One region of the Streptomyces vilmorinianum genome, then DNA from elsewhere that is predicted to be linked to it. Evidence: riboswitches for the same ligand, from Rfam matches in the RefSeq annotation. Region 1 holds a riboswitch; each other region holds the start of a gene.
What was found. A riboswitch is a leader RNA that binds a small molecule or an ion and turns the genes downstream of it on or off. The one in region 1 is predicted to bind cobalamin.

Region 1 (4,216 bases):
TGGCCGCGGCGACCAGGACGGCACCCGGCCACGGCGGCAGACAGACCGCGCACAGGGTCAGACCGAAGCCGAGCACGGCCTTCTCGCAAGGGTGACGGCGGCGCCAGCGACTGCTGTGCGCCGCCGCGTCGATCGGCAGCACCGGCGGTTACTCGTCGCCCGCGGTCACGACGGGCGCCTTCGCCCCCGCCTCGGCCGCGGTTGTCGCCGCCGCACGGGCCTCGCCCTGCCTGCGACCGCGCCGCAGACCGAAGTAGTACGCGAGGACACCGGCGCCGATGGCCGCCTGCAGGGAGAACAGCGCCGACTCGATCTCACCGGACGGCGGCTCGTACAGCGGGCTGAACCACGGCTCGTAGTCGGGGTCGATCTCGGTGATCGCCGCCTCGGCCTGCCCGTCCGCGCCGGTGAACGGCTCCTCCTTGTCGTCACCGAGGCCCAGCGCGAGCGGCAGCACCGCCAGCGCCACCACCACGAGCAGCAGCAGCGCGTTGATCTTCGCGTTCCGGCTCATCGGGCGCTCGCCTCCGTCGTGTCGGTCTTCCTGCCCTTCCCGGCCGGGAGCAGGACCCCGAGCCGGGTCAGGTCGCTCTTGCTGGACTGCCTCAGCAGACGCATCACGAGCACCGTCAGCAGACCCTCGCTGACGGCGAGCGGCAGCTGCGTGACGGCGAAGATCCCGCCGAACTTGGCGAGCGCGCCCAGCACGCCACTGCCCGGGTCCGGGAACGCCAGCGCGAGCTGCACGCTGGTGACGCAGTACGTGGAGAGGTCGGCGACGAACGCACCGAAGAACACGCTCACCATGAGCGGCACGTCGAAGCGGCGCAGCAGCCAGTACATACCGAAGCCGGCCCACGGCCCGACGATCGCCATCGAGAAGACGTTGGCGCCGAGGGTGGTGAGCCCGCCGTGGGCGAGCAGCAGCGCCTGGAAGAGCAGCGTGATGGTGCCAAGGACCGCCATCACCGGCGGCCGGAACAGGATCGCGCCCAGACCCGTACCGGTGGGATGCGAGCAACTGCCCGTCACCGAAGGGATCTTGAGGGCGGACAGGACGAACGTGAACGCGCCGGAGGCGCCGAGCAGCAGCGTGGACTCCGGGTTGGCCCTCACCTCACGGGTCAGCGCGCGGACACCGTGGACGACGAAGGGAGCGGACGCGACTCCCCAGGCGGCCGCGTGCACAGGGGGCAGATACCCCTCGGCTATATGCATGGTGGGAAGACCCTCTCCAGCACCTCGTGGATGGACAACGCGCCTTGGCCGGTCTCCTGGCTGACGGGTCATGCCGCCGCGGCTCCGCCTTCCCACACCGCCGCGGTCTCCCGCGGCGGTCCAGTGGCTGCCCCGAAGGGCCGGAGCCGGACTTCCCGATCACAGTGGCGAGGGCCGCACCGGTATCGCACCGGCTTCCCGTACACCAAGGCCCTGCGACATTAGTGGGTTGACCAGGCACATCACAACACGGGTGCCCTCGGGCACGGGCTGTGACGGGCGCCTGAGGGGCTCCTCCCTCACACCTTGCGGTACGCGTACGCCTCCGAGGCGGCCGCCACGACCGCGTCCAGGTCCCCGCCGGCGCTCGCCGTGACGAGCGCAGCGACGGCTCCCTCGACGAACGGGGCGTCCACGAGCCGCGACCCCTCGGGCAGTTCGTCCTCCTCGGCCAGGAGCGCCTTGACGGTCAGGACGGCGCTGCCCAGATCGACGAGCAGGGCCACACCGGCACCCCCGTCGACCGACTTCGCCGCCTCGGCGATCAGCTCCGAGCTGGTGCCGAGACCCCCGTCGGGGGTGCCTCCGGCGGCGGCGACCGGTGCGGTCGCCCCGCCGCCCGCGAGCCCCCGGGCGAGGGAGGCGACGGCGTCGGCCACGGCCGCGCTGTGCGAGACCAGAACGATGCCCACCTGTCCGCTCACGCGTCCGCCACCTCCGCGAGAGCGCCGATCAGCAGCGCCGACGAGGTGGCCCCTGGGTCCTGGTGGCCGATGGAACGCTCACCGAGATAGCTCGCCCGGCCCTTGCGCGCCTGGAGAGGTACCGTCGCGAGGGCGCCCCGATCGGCCGCGTCCCGGGCCGCCGCGAAGGACTCGCCCAGCGCCTCGGCCGCCGGAACGAGCGCGTCCAGCATGGTCTTGTCCCCGACCTGGGCCCCGCCGAGCTGGGCGACCGCGGCGACCCCCGCGGTGAGCGCCGCCGCCAACTCCGGCAGCGTCACCGCCGGGGCCTCGCCGAGGCTCTTCCCGGTGCGGCGCAGCAGCGTTCCGTACAGCGGCCCGGACGCACCGCCGACGGTCGAGATCAACTGCCGCCCCGCGACGACGAGTACGGCCCCCGGTGTCTCCGGCGGCTCCTTGCCCAGTACGTCCGTGACGGCGGCGAAGCCCCGCTTCAGGTTGGCGCCGTGGTCGGCGTCGCCGATCGCCGCGTCGAGCTCCGTGAGACGGTCGGCCTCACGGTCGACGACGGCGGCGGCGCGGGTCAGCCAGCGGTGGAAGAACGCGGCGTCGAACTCGGTCACTTCGGACACTCCTCTCACCGGCCCCAGCGCAGGGCGGGCGTCTGAACCGGCGCGTCCCACAGCCGCAGAATCTCCTCGTCGGCCTCGCAGAGCGTCACCGAGCAGCCGGCCATGTCGAGCGAGGTCACGTAGTTGCCCACCAGGGTCCGGGCGACCGGCACCCCACGCTCCGTCAGGACCCGCTGGACCTCGGCGTTGAACCCGTACAGTTCGAGCAGCGGCGTGGCCCCCATGCCGTTGACGAGCGCGAGGACCGGCCCGGACGGCCGCAGGTCGTCCAGTACGGCGTCGACGGCGAAGTCCGCGATCTCGCGCGAGGTCATCATCGGCCGCCGCTCCCGCCCGGGCTCGCCGTGGATCCCGATGCCCAGCTCCAGCTCACCCGCGGGCAGGTCGAAGGTGGGACTTCCCTTCGCAGGCGTGGTGCAGGCGCTGAGCGCCACACCGAAACTCCGCGACCGCTCGTTCACCCGCCGCGCGATCGCCTCCACCCGCTCCAAGGGCGCGCCCTCCTCGGCCGCGGCCCCGGCGACCTTCTCCACGAACAGCGTGCCCCCGGTCCCGCGCCGCCCGGCCGTGTAGAGGCTGTCCGTCACCGCCACGTCATCGTCGACGAGCACCTTGGCGATCTGGATGCCCTCGTCCTCGGCGAGCTCGGCGGCCATCTCGAAGTTGAGGACGTCACCGGTGTAGTTCTTGACGACGAACAACACCCCGGCCCCGCTGTCCACGGCGGCCGCGGCCCGCACCATCTGATCGGGCACGGGCGAGGTGAACACCTCCCCGGGACACGCCGCCGCCAGCATCCCGGGCCCCACGAACCCTCCGTGCAACGGCTCATGCCCGGACCCGCCCCCGGACACCAGCCCCACCTTCCCCGCGACGGGGGCGTCCCGCCGCAGGACGACGCGGTTGTCGACATCGACGGTGAGCTCGGGATGCGCGGCGGCCATGCCACGCAGCGCGTCGGCGACGACGGTCTCCGGGACGTTGATCAGCATCCTCATGGGTACCTCCTGATGGGCAGGGTGGGGGCCGTTCTCTCTTCAGCTTGCCCACATGCCCATCCGGGACGTCGCACAACCCGCCGCGTGGTCCGGTGCGCGAACCGGTCAGACGTTGCGCCGGTACTGGCCGCCGATCTCGAAGAAGGCCTCGGTGATCTGCTGAAGGGAGCAGACCCGTGCGGCGTCCATGAGCACGGCGAAGACGTTGTCGCCGTTCACCGCCGCGTCCTTGAGCGCGGCCAGGGCCTCGTGGGCCTCGTCGCGGTGGCGGTCCTGGAAGTCCCGTACGCGCTCCAGCTGGGACTGCTTCTCCTCTTCGGTGGCGCGGGCCAGCTCGATGACGCCGGGCTCGGCGGTGTCCGCCTTGGGATTACGGAAGGTGTTGACGCCGATGATGGGCAGGCTGCCGTCGTGCTTGCGCTGCTCGTAGAGCATCGACTCGTCCTGGATGCGGCCGCGCTGGTAGCCGGTCTCCATCGCGCCGAGAACGCCGCCGCGCTCGCTGATCCGCTCGAACTCGGCCAGGACGGCTTCCTCGACCAGGTCGGTGAGTTCGTCGATGACGAACGAGCCCTGGAGCGGGTTCTCGTTCATCGCCAGGCCCCATTCCCGGTTGATGATCAGCTGGATGGCCAGGGCCCGGCGGACGGACTCCTCGGTGGGGGTGGTGACGGCCTCGTCGTAG
Region 2 (4,216 bases), 1.2 Mb from region 1:
TCACCGGACCCCGGATAGGGACACCATGCCGCCCGCCTCAGTTCACCTTCCGTTCACTCAGGTTGCCTACGTTCGACGAGCCACTGACGTCGAACGATTGCCTGGGTAAATGGAACACATCACGCTGCTGCTCGCGATTGTGGTCGTGACAGCTCTCGTGTTCGATTTCACGAACGGTTTCCACGACACCGCCAACGCGATGGCGACGACCATCTCGACCGGTGCTCTCAAGCCCAAGACGGCGGTGGCCATGTCCGCCGTGCTGAACCTGGTCGGCGCGTTCCTGTCGGTGGAGGTTGCCAAGACGATCTCCAAGGGACTCGTCAATGAGGAGGGCATCCAACCCGAAGTCATCCTCGCCGCGCTCGTCGGCGCGATCCTCTGGAACCTGGTGACCTGGCTGGTCGGACTGCCGTCCAGCTCCTCCCACGCCCTGATGGGCGGCCTCATCGGCGCGACCGTCGCCTCCATCGGCGTCAGCGGCGTCAACGGCGGGACCGTCATCAGCAAGGTGCTCATCCCGGCGGTCGCCGCCCCCCTGGTCGCCGGTCTGGCCGCGATGTTCGCCGCCCGCCTGACGTACCGCCTCGACAAGAAGGCCGACAAGAAGACGACCGAGAAGGGCTACCGGGCCGGTCAGATCGCCTCCGCCGGTCTCGTCTCGCTCGCCCACGGCACCAACGACGCCCAGAAGACCATGGGCATCATCACCCTCGCCCTGGTCGCCGGCGGCATCATCGCCCCCGGCTCCAACCCGCCGGTCTGGGTCATCGTCTCCGCCGGTACGGCGATCGCGCTCGGAACCTACCTCGGCGGCTGGCGCATCATCCGCACGATGGGCAAGGGCCTCACCGACCTCCAGCCGCAGCAGGGCTTCGCCGCCCAGACCAGCGCGGCCACCGTCATCCTGGCCTCCTCCAGCCTGGGCTTCTCCCTCTCGACCACGCACTCCTGCTCCGGCGCCGTCATGGGCGCGGGTCTGGGCCGCAAGGGCGGTGTCGTCCGCTGGTCGACCGCCACCCGGATGTTCGTCGCCTGGGGCCTGACCCTGCCGGCCGCGGCCCTTGTCGGGGCCGGCGCCGAGTACGTCGCCCGTCAGGGCGACTGGGGCGTCTACGCCGTCGCGGCCTTCCTGGTCGCCTCGTGCGTCGCCATCTGGGTCGTCTCCCGCCGCCAGGTGGTCGACCACACCAACGTCAACGACGTCGAGACCGAGCCCGCGGGCGTCGTGACCACCGCCATCGCGGCCGTCACCCCGCCGCCGGCCGGCACCGTCGCCGCCGTCGCGGACGAGGACCTGAAGACCACCATCCCCTCGCCGGCCCCCGCGGACCCGGCAGCCCCCGCAGCCTCGGCCGCGGTGTAAGGAACGAACGACATGAAGATCGACTGGGCAGCTCTCGGCTCCGTCTTCGGAGTCAGCCTCGTGGCGACCGTCGCCCTCGTGGCCCTCTTCACCCTCGGCATCGTCGGCCTCTCCAAGCAGGAGCAGGCCGCCGCCCAGGGAGGCTCGGCCACCCTGGCGCGCACCGGCGCGTACGCCTGCTTCGCGCTGTGCGCGGCGGCCGTCGCGTACGGCATCTATCTCATCGTGGCCTGACGGCACACGCTCCGACGGCCGGGCGGGCCGCACCTTCGGGTGCGGCCCGCCCGGCCGTCGTTCGTAGGCACCGCCCTGGCGCTGTGTGGTGCTTCGCACACTGTCTCACCGCAGGTCAAGGGTGAGTTGACGGGTGTTCGCACAGCGTGGTGGACTGCCGAGGCCATTTACGGCGGCAGAAGAGGAAGCCCGGTGCGAATCCGGCGCGGTCCCGCCACTGTGACCGGAGCCTTCGGGCCCGGGAGTCAGGAACTCTCACCGCCGGTCACGTCGAGCCAGGGCGCGGACCCTGAGTGAGGACACAGCGCCATGCCCGGCCGCAGTGCAGCCACAGGTGTATTCGCGTACGGCGCCGCCGCCGGTCTGGCCGCGGACCTGCTCGTCGGCGACCCACGCCGCGGCCATCCGGTCGCCGCGTTCGGACGGGCCGCGGGTGCGGTCGAGAAGCTGCTGTGGCGCGATCACCGCGGCTGGGGCGCGCTGCACACCGCCGTCTGCGTCGGGGGTGCGGCGGGGGCCGCCGCGCTGGCCGCCCGTACCGTACGCGACCACCCCCGGGCCTCCGTCGCGCTGACCGCCGCCGCCGTCTGGGCCGTCGTCGGGGGGACGACCCTGGGCCGGGAGGCCCGCGCCATCGGCGGGGCCCTGGAGGCCGGCGACCTGGACGTGGCCCGCGAGCGGCTGCCCCATCTGTGCGGGCGCGACCCGCAGGCCCTGGACGGTCCGGCGATGGCCCGCGCGGTCGTGGAGTCCGTCGCCGAGAACACCTCCGACGCCGTCGTGGGCGCCCTGGTCTGGGGCGCGGTCGCGGGCGTGCCGGGCCTGGTCGGCTTCCGGGCCGTGAACACCCTGGACGCGATGGTCGGCCACAAGTCCCCGAAGTACCGCCGCTTCGGCTGGGCCTCGGCCCGGCTCGACGACGTGGCCGGCTGGCCGGGTGCCCGGCTGACCGCCGTACTCGCGACGGTGGCGGGTGGCGACCCGCGGGGGGCGCTGCGCGCGTGGCGGGCGGACGCGGCGAAGCATCCGAGCCCCAACGCGGGCCCGGTGGAGGCCTCGTTCGCGGGGGCGCTCGGCGTACGGCTCGGGGGGACGCTCTCGTACGGCGGCCGGGTCGAGCACCGGCCCGTCCTGAACGGCGAGGGCCGGGCCGTGGAGGTCGGGGACATCGAACGGGCGGTACGGCTCTCCCGGTGGGTGACCGGGCTGACCCTGGCCGCCTGCGTGGGCGGCCGGATGATCGCGAGCGCGCTGAAGCGGAGGAACGTATGAGAGGCGGGGGGCTGCTGGTCGCGGGGACCACGTCCGACGCGGGCAAGAGCGTCGTCACGGCGGGCATCTGCCGCTGGCTGGTCCGGCAGGGCGTGAAGGTCGCCCCGTTCAAGGGCCAGAACATGTCCCTGAACTCCTTCGTCACGAGGGAGGGCGCGGAGATCGGCCGGGCGCAGGCCATGCAGGCGCAGGCCGCGCGGGTCGAGCCGACCGCGCTGATGAACCCGGTGCTGCTCAAGCCGGGCAGCGACCGCTCCAGCCAGGTCGTCCTCATGGGTAAGCCGGTGGGCGAGCTGAGCGCCCGCGGGTTCTTCGGGGGGTCTGGGGGGTCGTCCCCCGGGAAAAGGCTGCACGGGGGGCGGCAGAAAGAGCTCTTCGAGCCGGTTCTGGCGTGCCTGGAGGAGCTGCGGGGCACGTATGACGCCGTGATCTGCGAGGGGGCGGGCAGTCCGGCCGAGATCAATCTGCGGCGCACGGACATCGTGAACATGGGCATCGCGCGGGCGGCGAAGCTGCCGGTGCTCGTCGTCGGCGACATCGACCGGGGCGGGGTCTTCGCGCAGTTCTTCGGTACGACGGCGCTGCTCGCGCCCGAGGACCAGGAGCTGATCGCGGGCTACCTGGTGAACAAGTTCCGGGGCGATGTGACGCTCCTCGAGCCGGGCCTGGACATGCTGTACGGGCTGACCGGGCGCCGCACCTTCGGTGTGCTGCCGTACGCGCACGGACTCGGCATCGACGAGGAGGACGGGCTGCGGGTGTCGATGCGCGGCGCCGTCCGCGAGTCGGTCGTGGCGCCTCCGGTCGGAGAGGACGTGCTGCGGGTCGCGGTGTGCGCCGTGCCGCTGATGTCCAACTTCACGGACGTGGACGCGCTGGCGGCCGAACCGGGCGTGGTCGTGCGGTTCGTGGACCGGGCCGAGGAGCTCGTCGACGCGGACCTGGTGGTCGTGCCGGGGACCCGGGGGACGGTGAAGGCGCTGGCGTGGCTGCGCGAGCGCGGTCTCGCGGACGCGCTGGCCCGGCGGGCGGCGGAGGGCCGGCCCGTACTCGGCATCTGCGGCGGCTTCCAGGCGCTCGGGGAGCGGATCGAGGACGAGGTCGAGTCGAAGGCGGGCACGGTGGACGGCCTCGGACTGCTGCCCGTCCGGGTCCGGTTCGCGGCCGAGAAGACCCTTTCCCGGCCGGTCGGCGAGGCCCTCGGCGAGCGCGTCGAGGGGTACGAGATCCACCACGGCGTCGCCGATGTGGCGGGCGGGGAACCGTTCCTGGACGGTTGCCGGGTCGGTGCGGTCTGGGGCACCCACTGGCACGGCTCGCTGGAGAGCGACGGCTTCCGCCGGG
Region 3 (4,216 bases), 1.7 Mb from region 1:
GATCGGCCCGAGGACACCGGCGCGCCGCCCCTCGTACGGGAAGTCGCGCGCGACGGTGATGGCCGCGTCCCAGACCATCATGGCGCCGAGGGCCTGGGCGAGCACGCTCCAGGAGTACGGGGAGCCGTTCTGCGCGCTGATCGAGCGGGCGATCTCCTCGTGGCGTACGGCGATGGCGTCCTTGATCCGGGTGACGACCTCGATCCGCTCCTCGACCGTCATCCGGGGCCAGGGCCCCTGGTCGAAGGCCTTGCGGGCGGCGGCGACGGCCCGGTCGACATCGGCCTGGGAGGCGTGCGGCACGCGGCCGATGACCTCCTCGGTGTGGGGCGAGATCACCTCGATGACGTCGCTGCCGAGCGGATCGGTCAACTCCCCGCCGATGAACAGCTTTCCGTGCTCCACAAGCTCGGTCATGCCTGCTGCCTCCCGCGCGTCGCGATATCCGGCCCGGCGTGCGTTATCTGACGCCGCATCAGAACTGATACCAGTTCCAGTCGCAGGAGTCCACGGGAAGGACCCGTCCTGAAGATCGACTTCGTGCGCACGGAACGGCCACAGAACCTCGACACGGCCGGGATAGCGTGATCGGCTCCAGGACGGACTCCGACGGGAGACGCATGAAGCGTGGCGGGAGCGGTGGGCGCCTGGCGGCCGGCGCGGCCGTGCTGACGCTGGCCATGTGCGCAGGCGTGGGGGCCGCGTTCGCGACGCTGGACGACGACGGCGTGACGGTGGACACCCAGGTCGCGCAGCCCCCGACCAGGGACGAGATGGTCCGCTCCTGGAGCGATCTCCTCACCCGGCACGGAGAGCGGATGCCCGACACCTCCACGATGAGCGACGAGGAGATCGAGCAGGGCTGGTTCCGGGACCGCGTCAGGCTCACGGACCGGCGGCCGACGACATGGGCGTCAACGTGTGCGCCTTCTGGCATTCCCGGCTCTTCGAGCCGGACTGCTGGTAGCCGCGCCCCATCAGCCCGACCGGTCCGTCCGGTCCGCCCGGTCCGCCCGGTCCGGCTGACGCTCAGTCCAAACCCTTTGCAGGGAAGTAGACTTGGGCGACCATTGGAACGCGTTCCAGTAATCGTGGTGATCGAGCGGCCGGAATCGGGGAATCGATGACGCAGGTGACCGAACACGGCGGAGGCGTCTGGTCGATCCAGGTCCCCATCCCCGACAACCCGCTCGGGCACACCCTGGTCCACCTCCTCGACACCGACCGCGGCCCCGTCCTCGTCGACACCGGCTGGGACGACCCCGCCTCCTGGAGCGAACTCGGCGCGGGACTCGCCGCGTTGGGCACGTCCGTACGGGACGTCCACGGGGTCGTCATCACCCACCACCACCCCGACCACCACGGCCTGTCGGGCAAGGTCCGCGAGGAGTCCGGCGCGTGGATCGCGATGCACTCCGCCGACACCGCCGTCGTCCGCCGCACGCGCGAGTCCGAGCCCGGCGCCTGGCTCGACTACCTCGCCCGCAAACTGGCCGCCGTCGGCGCCCCCGAGGAGCACACCGCCCCGCTCCTCGCCGCCCGCTCGGCCGGCCGGATGCGCACCCTGCCCGGACTGCGCTCCGCCCTCCCCGACCGCGAGATCGTCCCCGGCGAACTCCTCGACCTCGCGGGACGGCGACTGCGCGCGATCTGGACCCCCGGCCACACACCCGGCCATGTCTGCCTCCACCTGGAGGAGGAGCACCCCGCGCGACTGCCCGGCCGCGGCCGCCTCTTCTCCGGCGACCACCTGCTGCCCGGGATCTCCCCGCACATCGGCCTCTACGAGGACCCGGACGACGCGACCGTCACCGACCCCCTCGGCGACTACCTGGACTCGCTGGAGCGCATCGGACGCCTGGGCGTGGCCGAGGTGCTCCCCGCCCACCAGTACGCGTTCGCGGACGCCGCCGGCCGGGTCCGGGAGCTGCTCGACCACCACGAGGAGCGGCTGACCGGACTGCTCGCCCTGCTCGCTGCCGCCCCGCTCACCCCGTGGCAGCTCGCCGAGCGCATGGAGTGGAACCGCCCCTGGGAGCAGATCCCGTACGGCTCCCGGAACATCGCGGTCAGCGAGGCCGAGGCCCATGTGCGCCGCCTGGTGAAGCTGGGCCGCGCGGAGGCCGTGGCGGGCACGGACCCGGTCGCGTACGTCGCAGTGTGAGGCCGCTCCCACCCACGGGGCGTGGGGGGTACGGGCCGGTAGAGTGTGCGAGTCGTCATCACACCCGTACGGGGGGAAGCCGGTGCAAATCCGGCACTGACCCGCAACCGTGAGCCACCCCTGGTGGTCAGTCGGAATGCCCCGCCCGGGACGTGACCGCCGGCACCGTCGAGGAATACGGAGCCGAGCCTGGTGCCTTGAGCGTGCCGGTGCCCGGCCGCAGGAGAGGCCAGCACGCATGATCACCGTCCGCCGCGGCGCCGCCGCGTTCGCCGCCGCCGCCGTGCTCTGCACCGGCCTGGCCCCCGCCGCGACCGCCGCGCCCTCCCCGTCCGCCACCCCCGCGCCCGTGATCCCCTCCGGTCTCTACGGCACGAAGGACCCGACGTACGACGGCGTGTGGCGCCAGTCGGTCGCCCTCATCGCGCAGACGACCAGCGGAGTGCAGCCCGCCGAGCAGGCCGTGACCTGGCTGCGGGAGCAGCAGTGCGACAGCGGCGCCTTCGCCTCGTACCGGCCCGACCCCACCAAGCCCTGCGACCCGGCCACGATGCTGGACACCAACGCCACGGCCGTCGCCGTCCAGGCCCTCACCGGGGCCAGGCCGCGCAGTGCCGACCCCGAGGCGCAGGCCCGGGCCGCCACGGCCGGCGCGGGCTGGCTCAAGGGCGTGCAGAACAAGGACGGCGGCTGGGGCTACAACCCCGGCAGCCCCAGCGACGCCAACTCCACCTCGATCGTGATCAGCGCGCTCACCGCGCTCGGCGAGAAGCCGGGCGAGGTGAAGTCCGCCGAGGGCAGGACCCCGTACGACGCGCTGCTCGGCCTCGCCCTGCCCTGCTCCGCCAAGGACGGGGCGGGCGCGTTCGCGTACCAGCCCGACAAGAACGGCACGCTGCTCGCGAACGCCGACGCCACCGCGGCCGCCACGCTCGCCGGGCTCGGCAAGGGCATCACCGCGCGCGGGGTGAAGCCCGAGCAGACCCCCACCTGCACGGACCTGCCCAAGCCCACAGCGAACCGGGTCGCGCTCAACGGGGCCTCCTACCTGGCCGCCGCGCTGGCGAAGACCGGCCACCTGAACACTCCGCCGATGCCGGGCGCCGCCGACCCGACCGAGCTGCCCGACTACGGCAACACCGCGGACGCCGTCGTCGCGCTGGCCGCGACCGGCGCCACCAAGGAGGCGGCCGGGGCGCTGACCTGGCTGCAGCAGAACTCCGCGGCCTGGGCCAAGGAGGGCGGCCCCGCCGCCTGGGCCCAGCTGATCTTCGCCGCGAACGCCATGGGCGTGGACCCGCGCGCCTTCGGCTCGGTCGACCTCCTCAAGGAGCTGGGCGCCACCGGTCCCGCGCCGCAGAGCTCGCCGTCCGCCACCGCCTCGGCGAGCGAGAAGAAGGACGAGGGCTCCGGCTCCTTCGACCTGTGGTGGATCATCGGCATCGGCATGGTCGTCGGCGTCGGGATCGGCTTCCTGTTGAGCGGGCGCAAGAAGTGAGGGCCAGAGTCGTCGGCGCGGCGGCGGGCGTGGTCCTCACGCTGGCCGCCGCGTCTCCCGCGCAGGCCGGCGGATACCGGTACTGGTCGTTCTGGGAGAGCGACGGCGGCGGGAACTGGGCGTACGCGACGCAGGGCCCGGCGACCGCCCGGCCCGCGGACGGGGACGCGATCGGCTTCCGCTTCGCGGTCAGCGAGGACACGAGCGACGCCTCGCGGCCCGGCGCCGCCCCCGACTTCACGGCGCTCTGCTCCGGTACGGAGCGGAAGGCGGGCACCAAGCGGGTCGCGGTCGTCGTCGACTTCGGCTCGGCGGCGGACGCCCCGCAGGGCGAGACCCCGCCCGACCCGGCACGGAAGACCGGCTGCGCGCAGGTCCGCGAGGACGCGACGGCGGCGGAGGCGCTGGCCGCGGTGGCGAAACCGCTGCGGTACGACAGCGCGGCGCTGCTGTGCGGGATCGCGGGGTACCCGGCGAAGGGCTGCGGCGAGCAGGTGGCGGAGACCGACTCCGGCGCGAATCCCACGGCCGCGGCCACGGTCACGGCCACGGCC
Region 4 (4,216 bases), 3.3 Mb from region 1:
ACGTCGTCGCCCGCCGTGCGCATCGCGCTCGTGCCCCACAGGGACAGACCGACGGAGGTCGGCCACTCGCCGTTGTCGGAGCGGTAGCGCTCCAGGAGGGAGTCGGCGAGCGCCTGGCCGGTCTCCCACGCGAGGCGGGAGGGAACGGCCTTGGGGTCGACGGAGTAGAAGTTCCGGCCGGTCGGCAGCACGTTGACCAGACCGCGCAGCGGCGAGCCCGACGGGCCGGCCGGGACGAAGCCGCCGTCCAACGCGTGCACGGCGTGGGTGAGTTCGTCGGTGGTGGCGGCGAGCCGGGGCACGACCTGCTCGCAGGCGAAACGCAGGACGGCCGCGACGTCGTCCGCCCGCGCGTCGGCGGCCGCGGGCACGCCGTCGGCGCCGGGCGCCGGGGCCAGGCCCCGCGCCACGACGGCCGGAACCGCCGCCGCGTCCCAGCCGGCCGCCTCCATCGCCTCGACCAGCGCCCGCGCCGTCGCCTCCGCCTCGTCGGCGGTGGCCCGGGTCGCGGCCGACTCGTCCAGGCCCAGCGCCTCGCGCAGACCCGGCAGCGCCTGCGTGCCGCCCCAGATCTGCCGGGCGCGCAGGATGGAGAGGACCAGGTTCACCCGGGCCTCGCCGGTCGGCGCGCCGCCCAGCACATGCAGACCGTCTCTGATCTGCGCGTCCTTGACCTCGCAGAGCCAGCCGTCGACGTGCAGCAGGAAGTCGTCGAAGCCGTCGTCCTCGGGGCGGTCCTCCAGACCCAGGTCGTGGTCGAGCTTCGCGGCCTGGATCAGCGTCCAGATCTGCGCGCGGATCGCGGGCAGCTTGGACGGGTCCATCGAGGAGATCTGCGCGTACTCGTCGAGCAGCTGCTCCAGGCGCGCGATGTCGCCGTAGGAGTCGGCGCGCGCCATCGGCGGCACCAGGTGGTCGACGAGGGTCGCGTGCACGCGCCGCTTGGCCTGCGTGCCCTCGCCCGGGTCGTTGACGAGGAACGGGTAGATCAGCGGGATGTCGCCGAGCGCCGCGTCCGGGCCGCACGCGGCGGACAAGCCCGCGTTCTTGCCCGGCAGCCACTCCAGGTTGCCGTGCTTGCCGAGGTGGACCATGGCGTCCGCCCCGAAACCGCCGTCCTCGGCGCGCGCCGCGATCCAGCGGTAGGCAGCCAGGTAGTGGTGGGAGGGCGGGAGATCGGGGTCGTGGTAGATCGCGATCGGGTTCTCGCCGAAGCCGCGCGGCGGCTGGATGAGGATCAGCAGGTTCCCGCGGCGCAGGGCGGCGAGGACGATATCGCCTTCCGGGTCGCCTTCGGCGGTACGGGACCGGTCCAGGAACATCTCGCCGGGCGCCGGACCCCAGTGCTCCTCGACCTGCTCACGGAGCTCCTGCGGCAGGGTCGCGTACCAGCGCTTGTAGTCGGCGGCCGGGATACGGACCGGGTTGCGGGCGAGCTGCTCCTCGGTGAGCCATTCCTGGTCGTGGCCGCCTGCCTCGATCAGGGCGTAGATCAGCTCGTCGCCGTCGCCGGAGACCAGGCCGGGGATCTCGTCCTCGGGCCCGAAGTCGTACCCCTCCTCGCGGAGGCGGCGCAGCAGCGCGACGGCGGAGGCGGGGGTGTCGAGACCGACCGCGTTGCCGATACGGGAGTGCTTGGTCGGGTACGCGGAGAGGACGAGCGCCAGCTTCTTCTCGGCGTTCGGGATGTGCCGCAGGCGGGCGTGGCGGACGGCGATCCCGGCGACGCGGGCGGCGCGCTCGGTGTCGGCGACGTACGCCGGGAGGCCGTCCTCGTCGATCTCCTTGAAGGAGAACGGGACGGTGATGAGCCGGCCGTCGAACTCGGGGACGGCGACCTGGCTGGCGGCGTCCAGCGGGGAGAGACCCTCGTCGTTCTCCTCCCAGGCGGAGCGCGAGCCGGTGAGGCAGAGCGCCTGCAGGATCGGTACGTCGAGGGCCGCGAGCGCGCCCGCGTCCCAGGCCTCCTCATCGCCGCCGGCCTGCGCCTCGGCGGGCTTGGTGCCGCCGGCGGCGAGGACGGTGGTGACGATCGCGTCGGCGGACCGCAGGGTGTCGAGGAGCTCCGGCTCGGGGGCGCGCAGGGAGGCGACGTAGAGCGGCAGGGCCTGGGCGCCGGCGTCCTCGATCGCCTCGCAGAGCGAGCCGATGAAGGCGGTGTTCCCGCTCATGTGGTGGGCGCGGTAGTAGAGCACGGCGACGGTCGGGCCGTCGGTCCGCCTCGACTCGCGCTCCAGCGGGCCCCAGGTCGGCGCGGCGGCCGGGGCCTCGAAGCCGTGGCCGGTGAGCAGCACGGTGTCGGAGAGGAACCGCGCCAGCTGCTCCAGGTTGTCCGGGCCGCCGTGCGCGAGGTAGGCGTGGGCCTCGGTGGCGACGCCGACGGGGACCGTGGAGGTCTCCATGAGCTGGGCGTCCGGGGCCTGTTCCCCGGAGAGCACGACCAGCGGCCGGCCCGCGGCGCGCAGCGCGTCCAGGCCCTCCTCCCAGGACCGCAAGCCCCCGAGGAGGCGTACGAGAACGAGGTCGGCGCCGTCGAGAAGGCCGGGCAGCTCGTCGAGCGTGAGGCGGGAGGGGTTGGCGAACCGGTACTCGACCGGGCCGCCGGCCGCGCGGGCGCTGAGCAGGTCGGTGTCGGAGTGCGACAGCAACAGAATTCGCATGCGAGCGCAGGCCTTCCTCGGGGTTGTCCGCGCCCCGGGTGGTCGTGTGGACGGCGGGAGTTCCTGACTCACCCACCCCGTCTCCGGGCCGGGCTCACAGTGGCGGGACCGCGCCGGAATCTCACCGGGCTTCCTCCCCGGGGTCCTGGGACCCCATGCCGATCTGCATAGTAGAGCGTGGCCCCGGCGGGCCGGGGGGTTGGCCGGATCACACCCGGTGGCCGCCCGGATCCACGTGGGTATGCTCGCCGCCATGCCGCCCACCCCACCCACAACGCCCAACCGGGGCGAACCTCTCATAAGGGACCGTGGCGACGCCTGCCCCGGGGCGCTGCGCCTGCACCCCGCCGACGACGGCCGCCTGGCCCGACTGCGCCTGCCCGCAGGCCTGCTGACGGCTCATCAGGCCGAGGTCCTGGCCGCCGCGGCCGAGGCCCTCGGCGACGGACAGGTCAGTGTCACCTCCCGGGGAAACGTGGAGCTGCGCGGCCTCGGCGAGGGCTGCGGGGCGGAACTGGCGCGACTTCTCGCGGAAGCCGGCCTGCTGCCCTCCACGACCCATGAGCGGGTCCGGAACGTGGTGGCCTCGCCGACGGCGGGCCTGGACGGACTCGGCTTCGGCGACGTGCAGTTGTGGGCCCGCGAACTGGACGCGCTGCTGTGCGCGGAGGACTGGACGGCATCCCTTTCCGGCCGTTTCCTGTTCGTTCTGGACGACGGCCGGGGGGACGTGGCGCAGCTCGGCGGAGATGTGACCTTGATCGCAGCGGGGGCCTGTGCGGCCGGCGGCGACGGTACGGACGGGGCCCAGACCCCGGACGGACCGGACGGACCGGACGGACCAGGCGCCTCGGGCGCGGCGGGGGCCTGTGAGGCCGGCGGCAAGGGTTCGGACGGGGTCCGGACGCCGGACGGGCCGGATATCGGCGCGACAGCGACAAGCAGGCCGGGAGGCCGCGAAGCGAGCGAGCCCGCGCCGGGCGCGGCAGGGCCGGCGCGGCCGGATCGGGTCGCCTCGCCGGGCGCCCCGGGCACCGGCGCGTACCTCCGCGTGGGCGCCCAGGTCTTCCGGATCGCCGCCGCCGACGCCCCCCGCGCCGCGCTCGCCGCCGCCTCCGCCTTCCTCGCCGCCGCGCGGGACGCCGGGAACGGTGCCTGGCGGGTACGGGAGCTGCCCGAGGGACACGAGCCGGACCTGGCGGGGGCCCTCGCCCGGGCCGGGATCGCGGCGGAGCCCGTACCGGGGGCGGAAGTCCCGCACGGAGGACCCCCGGCACCCGGGCCCCTCGGCACCACCGCCCTCCATGTCCTCGCGCCCCTCGGCCGCCTCACCGCCGCCCAGCTGCGCGCCCTGCTCCCCGCCGACGAGGTACGGCTCACGCCCTGGCGCGGCGCGGTCGTCGTCGGGACCTCGGTCGGCGTCGGGACGGCCGGGGACCGGCTGGCCGAGCTGGAGTCGTACGGTCTGATCACCCGCCCCGACTCCCCCTGGGCCGGCGTCAGCGCCTGCACCGGACGCCCCGGCTGTGCCAAGTCCCTCGCCGACGTCCGCACGG

Region 2: another riboswitch for cobalamin. It lies ahead of FDM97_RS10605 (cobalamin biosynthesis protein); the one in region 1 lies ahead of FDM97_RS16085 (energy-coupling factor ABC transporter permease).
Region 3: another riboswitch for cobalamin. It lies ahead of FDM97_RS07915 (terpene cyclase/mutase family protein); the one in region 1 lies ahead of FDM97_RS16085 (energy-coupling factor ABC transporter permease).
Region 4: another riboswitch for cobalamin. It lies ahead of cobN (cobaltochelatase subunit CobN); the one in region 1 lies ahead of FDM97_RS16085 (energy-coupling factor ABC transporter permease).

Annotation. Positions count from the first base shown of each region.
Region 1 is NZ_CP040244.1:3,428,997-3,433,212, forward strand. It holds gene cbiQ (cobalt ECF transporter T component CbiQ) at 1-142, opposite strand, end outside; gene FDM97_RS16080 (energy-coupling factor ABC transporter substrate-binding protein) at 149-514, opposite strand; gene FDM97_RS16085 (energy-coupling factor ABC transporter permease) at 511-1,218, opposite strand; cobalamin riboswitch at 1,248-1,443, opposite strand; gene FDM97_RS16090 (PTS-dependent dihydroxyacetone kinase phosphotransferase subunit DhaM) at 1,518-1,922, opposite strand; gene dhaL (dihydroxyacetone kinase subunit DhaL) at 1,919-2,533, opposite strand; gene dhaK (dihydroxyacetone kinase subunit DhaK) at 2,539-3,531, opposite strand; gene icmF (fused isobutyryl-CoA mutase/GTPase IcmF) at 3,637-4,216, opposite strand, start outside.
Region 2 is NZ_CP040244.1:2,274,412-2,278,627, reverse strand. It holds gene FDM97_RS10615 (inorganic phosphate transporter) at 110-1,366, shown strand; gene FDM97_RS10610 (hypothetical protein) at 1,379-1,600, shown strand; cobalamin riboswitch at 1,734-1,874, shown strand; gene FDM97_RS10605 (cobalamin biosynthesis protein) at 1,910-2,872, shown strand; gene FDM97_RS10600 (cobyric acid synthase) at 2,869-4,216, shown strand, end outside.
Region 3 is NZ_CP040244.1:1,700,065-1,704,280, reverse strand. It holds gene FDM97_RS07925 (aldehyde dehydrogenase) at 1-417, opposite strand, end outside; gene FDM97_RS07920 (MBL fold metallo-hydrolase) at 1,124-2,164, shown strand; cobalamin riboswitch at 2,184-2,342, shown strand; gene FDM97_RS07915 (terpene cyclase/mutase family protein) at 2,403-3,662, shown strand; gene FDM97_RS07910 (SCO2322 family protein) at 3,659-4,216, shown strand, end outside.
Region 4 is NZ_CP040244.1:173,258-177,473, reverse strand. It holds gene cobN (cobaltochelatase subunit CobN) at 1-2,660, opposite strand, end outside; cobalamin riboswitch at 2,700-2,834, opposite strand; gene FDM97_RS00840 (cobalamin biosynthesis protein CobG) at 2,902-4,216, shown strand, end outside.